DNA from 2 places in the Butyricicoccus sp. AF35-5AC genome. Region 1 is predicted to be linked to the other one. Evidence: riboswitches for the same ligand, from Rfam matches in the RefSeq annotation. Region 1 holds a riboswitch; the other holds the start of a gene.
The links. A riboswitch is a leader RNA that binds a small molecule or an ion and turns the genes downstream of it on or off. The one in region 1 is predicted to bind cyclic di-GMP.
Positions count from the first base shown of each region.

Region 2: linked by a shared signal. The riboswitch ahead of DWZ82_RS09885 (S-layer homology domain-containing protein) and the one ahead of DWZ82_RS07545 (S-layer homology domain-containing protein) in region 1 are both predicted to bind cyclic di-GMP.

Region 1 is NZ_QUDX01000004.1:170,726-174,942, forward strand. Features, by position in the region: gene DWZ82_RS07540 (transglutaminase-like domain-containing protein) at 1-194, shown strand, start outside; cyclic di-GMP riboswitch class I at 471-566, shown strand; cyclic di-GMP riboswitch class I at 704-797, shown strand; gene DWZ82_RS07545 (S-layer homology domain-containing protein) at 853-4,176, shown strand.
Region 2 is NZ_QUDX01000006.1:212,866-217,082, reverse strand. Features, by position in the region: gene DWZ82_RS09890 (RHS repeat-associated core domain-containing protein) at 1-1,072, opposite strand, end outside; gene DWZ82_RS09885 (S-layer homology domain-containing protein) at 1,122-3,143, opposite strand; cyclic di-GMP riboswitch class I at 3,253-3,344, opposite strand.

The DNA of each region.
Region 1 (4,217 bases):
GCGCACTGACCAAGGGTTACGCCGGCTCCAGCTACCACGCTTGGAATAAGGTAAACCTGAATGGCGAGTGGTATCAGATTGATCTGACCTACGCGGTTACCCGCAGCGTGAAGAACGCAAAAACCCTGCATGATTGCGTATCTCCGCTGACCTACACCAATACCAGCGATGCGCTTGCAGTAGTTGCGGCTTAACACTTTTTCATTTTATTTTGTATGCAAATGGTCCTGATAGGGTATGTTTATGCCCAATCAGCGGCGATTTCTTGCATAAAAAACGATTCCGGATTGAAACTCTTCTTCGTTTTTACAGTATTTGCTTGTTATTCGCGGACATTTATGGTATACTAAAGAAGAGGATTCGGAGGGTTTCTGTCCGGCTCAGGCAAAGGGCTGTGTATGCAGTCCGGCGTGTCTGCCGACAGAAAAGATCGTAAAATTCTGTGCATGACTTCCGTAAAGGGATACAGGTACAGACAAAGGCACAGCCGGTGAAAACCGGTGTCGCAAAGCCAGTTGGGCCTAAACGGAGGTTTTTTCCTCTCCGCATGGCAGCCGGTTGCCGAAGGTACTTTGTACCCCCTTGCAGAGCTATGCGCGCTGTAAAGGGGGTATTTTATTTGGAGGTTGAAACTGCATTGCATTCTGAGATTATCGCAAACCCACAAACACATGATCTGTGCGGCTCGTTGAGGAGCAAGTTGTACAGACAAAGGCACCATCGGTGAAAGCCGGTCTCGCAAAGCCAGGGGCCTAAACGGAGGTTTTTTTCTCTCCGCATGGCAGCCGGTTGCCAGAAATACATTTGCAATCCCTCTCGATCAGCATGCACGCTGACCAAGGAGGTATTCCTATGTTAAAAAAGAATATGCGTAAACGTCTGCTCGCAGGAGCACTTGCGACTATCATGGCGCTGACCATGTGCCCGACCTGGGCGCTGGCCGGCGATGAAGGCATCACCACCCTTCCGTCACCGGAAGACCAGATGTCGGTTGTTGACAGTACTTCCGCAGAAGACGCCATTCAAAAAACTCCCGATGCCGAGACCCAAGGGCAGACTGAGCCTCAGGATACTGCACAGGCAGGACAGATTGAGAATCCGGATCCTGCACAGGCACCGTCCGGCGGTACGGACATCGAGGAGACTGGCAATAATAGCAATTCCAATGAAAATGATTCTCAGAATAATGATGCAGTAAGCAATTCTCCGGCGAATACAATTAGCGTGCAGGAGGTTCAAATCGACCGCGCATGGAATTGGCAGCAGGAAGCCAAGTACTTCGTGCTTCTGCCGAACCGTGATAAGCCGACGAGCGGCGAAAGCCAGGGCCAAGAAAGCTACCTGCCGAATGACACCTCGGACGGCGGCGTTACCGACCGCGACAATTTCAAAGGCTACAAAGGCTATCTGACCGCGAAGGGCAAGAAGATTGCTGATAAGAATTACAGCATCTACGATGCCACGAACGGTTATACCAAGATTGATGGCGTTGAAAGCGAATATCTGGATCCTCCGGAAAACCTCGGTTTCTTCACCAAGGCCAACTGGTCGGAAGATGGCAAAACCTACATCAAGGATTCCAATCCCTCTGATCCGTTCTCGGTACTGGGCGAAAACTTTAATGTGAATAATATTAGAGTTGTATGGTACACCATTAAGTATCAGGTAGACGGCTATCATGTCGACGGCTATGTAGCCGGTGTTCCGGTTAAGGTTACTTATCATTCTAACTATGGTACTATCCCCGGCACGACCGACGATTCCCGCGAAGTTGCTGCAATGAGCGGTGATACATATACCGTTCTTGATAACATGTTCACCGTCCCGACCGGATTCAGCTTCGGCGGCTGGTATGTTGACGGTAACAAGTATGAAGTTGGCTCTAAGCATCTTCTGATGACCGACCTGCATCTGTACGCAAAGTGGATTCCGAATCCGTATACTGTAACTTGGAAGATTTCTGAGGACGCAGAGGATTCTCTCGATACTCAGGCGGTAAACTACAATGGTTATCCGACTAAGGATCCGAAGGATCAGGCAAGCAAGGCTTCTGACGCTCAGTATGATTACAGGTTCAAGGGTTGGAAGCTGGCAGGCACTGCAGATACTGCACTGGTAGATCCGAAGGAACGCGCAGTGACTGCGGACGTAACCTACATTGCGGTATTCGAGCCGGTAACGCGCCAGTACACGGTAACTTGGAAGAACTCGGATGACGCTGTAGATCCTCTCGATACTCAGGCGGTAAACTACAATGGTTATCCGACTAAGGATCCGAAGGATCAGGCAAGCAAGGCTTCTGACGCGCAGTATACTTACGAGTTTGCAGGTTGGAAGCTGGTAGGCACTGAAGATACTGCACTGGTTAATCCGAAGGAACAAGCAGTTACTGCGGACGTAACCTACATTGCAGTTTTTAAGCCGATTGCCCGCCAGTACACCGTAACTTGGAAGAATGCTGATGACGCTGTAAATGCTCTCGATACTCAGACGGTTGCTTACAACAACAAGCCGACTAAGGATCCGAAGGATCAGGCAAGCAAGGCTTCTGACGCGCAGTATACTTACGAGTTTGCAGGTTGGAAGCTGGCAGGCACCGCAGATACTGCACTGGTTGACCCGACTACTATCGCAGTGGTTAAGGACGTAACTTACATCGCAGTATTTAAGCCGATTACCCGCCAGTATACCGTAACCTACTACGTTGACGGCGAGAAGCAGGGTGACGAGGAGACTTATAACTACGGCACTCTGGTAAAGATTCGTGGCAACGCTGTTAAGGAAGGCCATACGTTCTCTGGCTGGAAGATCGGTAGCGAAGCTGCAAAGGATTTTGAAATCAAGAGCAACGTTATCATCCAAGGCTTCTTTACACAGAATACGAAGCATTACACCATCAATAAGCACTTCTACAACGAGAAGGACGTTGAGGTTAAGGCAGAGAACGGCGAGACCAAGACCGGCAATGAGTATGCACTGGTTGCTGAGCTTTACAAGGATGATGCAGTAAACCAGACCGTTGACGGCAAGACCTACGTTTACGTTCCGGGTCTGACCAAGGTTACCGATAACCTTGAAAAGCTGACCAAGGACGTTACCATCGACCTGTACTACTACCTTGACGTCAAGGGCGGTGAGAAGCCGGACGAGACCGGCAATGGCACCCCGGACGCATGGGAGTACCGTCTTGCATTCAAGGTTGTAAACGGCGAGTGGAACAACGGCGGCAACGCTGACATCGTTGTTTACGTTCCGTTCAAGGACTATAAAAACGGCGATGAGCTTAAATACGTTGTGGTTCCGATCACCCGTATCCCGGCCGTGGGTGACAAGCCGAACTCCGGCTACCGTGCTGGTTCCTGGGATACGATTCCTGTCGGTAATGCAAAGGTTGAGAAGGACACCGTATTCACCTACACCTACGCAAGAAGATCTTCTTCCGGCGGCGGTGGCGGCGGCAGCCGCAAGCCCACCGTTACCATTCCGGATAATGTACCGACCGGTCTGAACGGCGATGACCACTATGCTTACATTGTAGGCTATCCGGACAGCACCGTTCGTCCGCAGAACGGCATTACCCGCGCTGAGGTAGCAACCATTTTCTTCCGTTTGCTCACCGACGAGACCCGCAATGCAAACTCCACCAAGTCCAACAGCTACTCTGACGTAGCAGCCGGCGCATGGTACAACCACGCTGTTTCTACGCTGAGTGCTATGGGCATCGTAAAGGGCGACAGCCAGGGCAAGTTCAATCCGAATGCGCCGATCACCCGTGCGGAGTTCGCTGCGATCGCAGCTCGTTTTGACGACAAGGCCAACACGGCCGCTGTTGACTTCAGCGACATTGCATCCCACTGGGCAAAGAACGAAATCAGCGCCGCTGCCAACAACGGCTGGATCAACGGTTATACCGACGGCACCTTCCGTCCGAATAACAAGATCACCCGTGCCGAGGCAATGACGCTCGTAAACCGCGTCCTCAAGCGCCTTCCGGAGACTGCAGAGGACCTGCACAACGACATGATCAAGTGGAGCGACAACTCCGATACTTCCGCATGGTATTACCTGGCCGTACAGGAGGCTACGAACAGCCACTATTACGACATCAAGGAAAACAAGCACGAGAAGTGGAGCAAGCTGCGCGAAACTCGTGACTGGACCGAACTGGAAAAGTAAATACTTTCCTGTAAGGGCGAACGAATCCCCCGGCCATTGGT
Region 2 (4,217 bases), on a different contig from region 1:
CGCCGCCACGGAGCGTAAGGAAGATTTGCTCCTCACCGCCAGGCATTGTCACACGGATAATACCACGGTCATTGATGAGCGAATAGTCATAGCTGTGCGTAAAGCCAGTACCCAGCGCACCCTTGTCGTAGCGCGAGTTGTAAACACGAAGGAAGGTCAGCGGGATAATGCCTTCCAGCTTCAAGTCCTCGTACATGAAGTTGTATGCACCTGTTACCATGTTTACAGGGTCAAGGTTCTGGTAGTCCAGCACCAAGCCTTCCAGTTCGGGGAAACCGGTCAATTCATTGCACGCCAGACTGCCGCTGACAAACTGCTCGTACAGCTTCTTGCGTACTTCATCGGACAAGCTGCCTTCCAGCATGAGGAATGCTGCCGTGCCATCTTCACCGACAACATAATCACGGTAGTCTACCAGCAGTTCGGTACTGACCGCAAACTTTTTCTTGCCGTTCTCCTGCTTCTGCGGCCAAGTATAGTTCTGACCGTGCGTGTGGCTGTCATCACTGCCGGTACACTCGACATTCTTATCCGGTCTGCCGAGCGGTTCAATTTCTACGGTCAGATAAAATACATCTTCATCGAGGTTCGGACCGATAATCGGAATACCATTGAGAGAGCCATCCCATATAAGCGTGTGCTTCATCATGGATACCGGCTCAATATCTTCACCGGCAAAGTTCTTGTCTGCTTGATAAATGCCGTCCTCGGACAGTTCTACCAAACCGCCGTCCGTTTTTGTAGCCGGTGTGTAGGGCGATACCATAGTGTCCGGTGAATCTTCGGGAAGCCATGCTTTAACATCGTTTGCACCGGAGAGCAGATAATTCTCTACAATCGAGCCGACAAATTCTTTCTTCAATCCATCGTCCGAAGGACTGCGGACATAGACATTGATATTCACATACTGCGTAAGCTGATACCCAAATTCCAGTTCCAGATAACCGGTATGCGGGTCGAATGTGCCGCCCTTGATTTCCGCTGCCTGCGCGTCGATGATTGGCACGAATCCAATCACCATGCAAAAGCACAGGAACAGAGAAACTACTCTGCGGACTAATGCTTTCTTCATAAGTTTACCTCCAACTATTCAGGAGTTCTTCCGTTTCTAATTCTTTCTATCAGTGCTTGTGCGTGATAGCGGCTTCCATGATGTTGCCATACGCCCAGTTGCTCTGGCTGACATCGGGGAACGGACAAGCCATGCTGTGCAGTTCGGTTGCCATTTCATAGTTTCTGCCGAGCATACGGTTTATCATCGTTACGGTTTCAGCGCGGGTGATGTACTGCTCCGGTCGGAAGGTGCCGTCCGTATAGCCGCTGATTAAGCCGTACTGCACCGCTTGACGAATATAGCTGCTGTACCATTTGCCGTCTGCCACATCAGAGAAGGTCTTGGTACTGCCGTTCATAATCAAGCCTTCCTTCGCTGCGATACGCGACAAGGCTGTTGCCATCTCTGCACGAGTGATTGCAAATTCCGGTTTGAACACGCCGCCGTTATAGCCGACCATGTAGCCTTCCTTGGACGCTGCTTCAACCCAGCGATACGACCAGCGGTTATTGGCAATATCGGTATACGAGGATTGCTCCGGTTCGGCAGTTTCCTTTTCCAACGCGTCAATCAGCATTTTCGCGGTCTGTTCGCGGGTGATATTGCGTTCGGCATGGAACATACCATCGGTAAAGCCGTTGATATACAGCTTGTGTTCTGCCTTGGGCGTTGCAGGTGTGCCGCCGCCACCGCCGCCGATACCGCCGCCGCCGATACCGCCGCCGCCACCGCTGGTAACATCGGTAGTGAGGGTCAGCTTTACCTTGGAGTATTCAGAGCCGGTGTTGTCCTTGATTTGGATTGTGATACTGAAATTCGTATTCTGCGGAATATCCGTCAATGCCTTCACATAGATACCGCTGCTATCCGCAGTAACCTGCACCTTGGTATCATCGAAGGTGACAACATACTCGTCCGGTCTAAGCAGCACTTTTGCCGTGCTGCCGGTAGTCAGCGACTTGTTCAGCAGCAGCGCATACAGGTTTACCGTGCCGTCCTTGCTGACCGTAACCGTGGAACGAGTGCTGGTAAGCTGATACTGTTCGCTTGCTGCACCATCTGTAAAGTTACCGCTGTTGTTCGGCATATCCTTCAAGACAGCGCCGGTCATGTAGTTATTGTTCAGATAGACCTTTGCGCCTGCGTCATGACGTGCTTTGAGCGTAGCAGGAACTAAACCGCGCAGATAAGTGTTTTCCAAATGAATCTCGGTCAACGCAGTCTGTGTAAATGCGTCCGGTAATACACCGCGCAGAGGGTTCGTGTCCAGCGCGAGATATTGCAAGCCTGCCAGATTAGCAATACCGGCAGAGATTTCGCCTTCCAGCTTGTTTTCGGACAGGTCTAAAATCTGCAAACCGGAAAGCGAGTACAGCGTTTCGGGAATCGTGCCGGTCATGCCGCATTGCCACGCCGAAAGAGAGATAAGATTCGTCAGCGCGGACAGGTCGGGAATCGTGCCGCCGATAACGTTTTCTGAAAGGTTCAAGTATTTCAGACTGCTCATACCGGCAACTGCCGCAGGAAAACCGCCGGTCAACTGATTTCCCATGAGGTTCAGCACCTCAATCTGGGTATTGCTCAAAATCGTATCCGGTATCGTACCGGTGTACTGATTGTCTTTGAGAACCAGCGTTTTCAATGCGGGCATTGTGCCAAATTCGGAAGGAATCGCACCTGCATAATCATTACCGCCTAAATCCACATTCTGCAATTTCGGGAGCGTATAGAGCGCAGATGGAATATCTCCGCTCAAATGATTATCCGAGAGGAACAGATACCGCAATTCACTAAGTTCCCCGATTGCAGCCGGTATATGTCCGGTGATGTTTCGGCCTTTCAGACCAATGCTCTTGATTTCTACAAGGTCTTCCGCTCCGGTGATGGTATCCAGTGTGCGTTGCTGTGCGTTCAGAAGACGCTCAATCTCATTGATGAACCATGTCTGTCCATCACAGGCGGCAATAAACCGTTTGGCATATTCCGTCTGTGGGTTTGGCGTAAAGTCCGCTGCGCCTGCCGTGAGTGGTGCGTATAGCTGCAACAGCAAGGCTATTACAAGCAATACGCTGATTCGTGTGCGTTTCATTTTTCGATCGCTCCCTTTCTTTTGCGCCCAAACAGTTAAAAAAGGGCGCAGTACCGCATGGATAGTAGTCCACACAGTATTGCGCTGTTTCTTAAAATGCGGGGACTGGTTAGGTAACTGGCTGTCATGCGATTGCAGAGCAATCGTTTAGACCCTATAGCTTTGCGCCGCAGAGTTTCCTCTGTTTTGCCATTTCTGCCATTCTCCTAAGAGTTTGGGTTTTTAGTTAATTAAATTGTACTAAGTTGCTTGGCATTTGTCAATTATTACTTTGTCAATTTCAACAAAAGTCCTTTTGTACTTAAACAAGTAATTGTTCAAAATTGCAGACTGCTTACGTCGGAAAGGGTCTACTGTTATAGACTTCAAAAGATTTCTCTCTGCGTTCGCCGCCGCGAGAATGGTGAGGGGGTGCTGCGGCTGTGGGTAACTGCCGCAAGGGAGTTATCCATAACCGCAGCAGGGGGAGAGGAAAGACGCGGGCGGCGCGGATTTCGTTCCTCTCCCCCTTAACGCGCCGCTGTACATCTGTTCTGTACAGGTGCGTTTCGGAATTTATTTGTCCGAATTGTCGGGAAAACCAAAATATTTTTACGGAAAGTGGTCAATTATTTGACCACTTTTGCTTTGCCGAAACTGCCGATTTAGGACTATGCAACAAATGTTCGATTGCAAAGTGTTACGAGGACAAGAATATTGCATTTTTGCAACTTTTCTGTGTACCAAAGTTTAATTATGAATCAAATGTGAACAATTTCTGCCCCGATTGACTTTGTTCTGTATATACGGTATGATAGAATCCCAATCAAAGATGAAAGCCTAAACTCCATACTTATCTTAGCTTTCTTTAATTTTGGTTTCGGTGATACATGGCTTGTCAGCAAATATGCATAGTAACGCAATGCACAGACAGGCCGAATAGCAAAAAGCAGGAGGTTAATTGGACTTTGACAACTGAATAAAGCTCCATCTGTAACGAATTTTCCGTGTCGGGCAACCGACAAGCCGCTTCGATAAAACAGCCGGTCAGCTACCGGCGTGGCGAGAACAGCGGAAAAGGATACTCCCCACCGG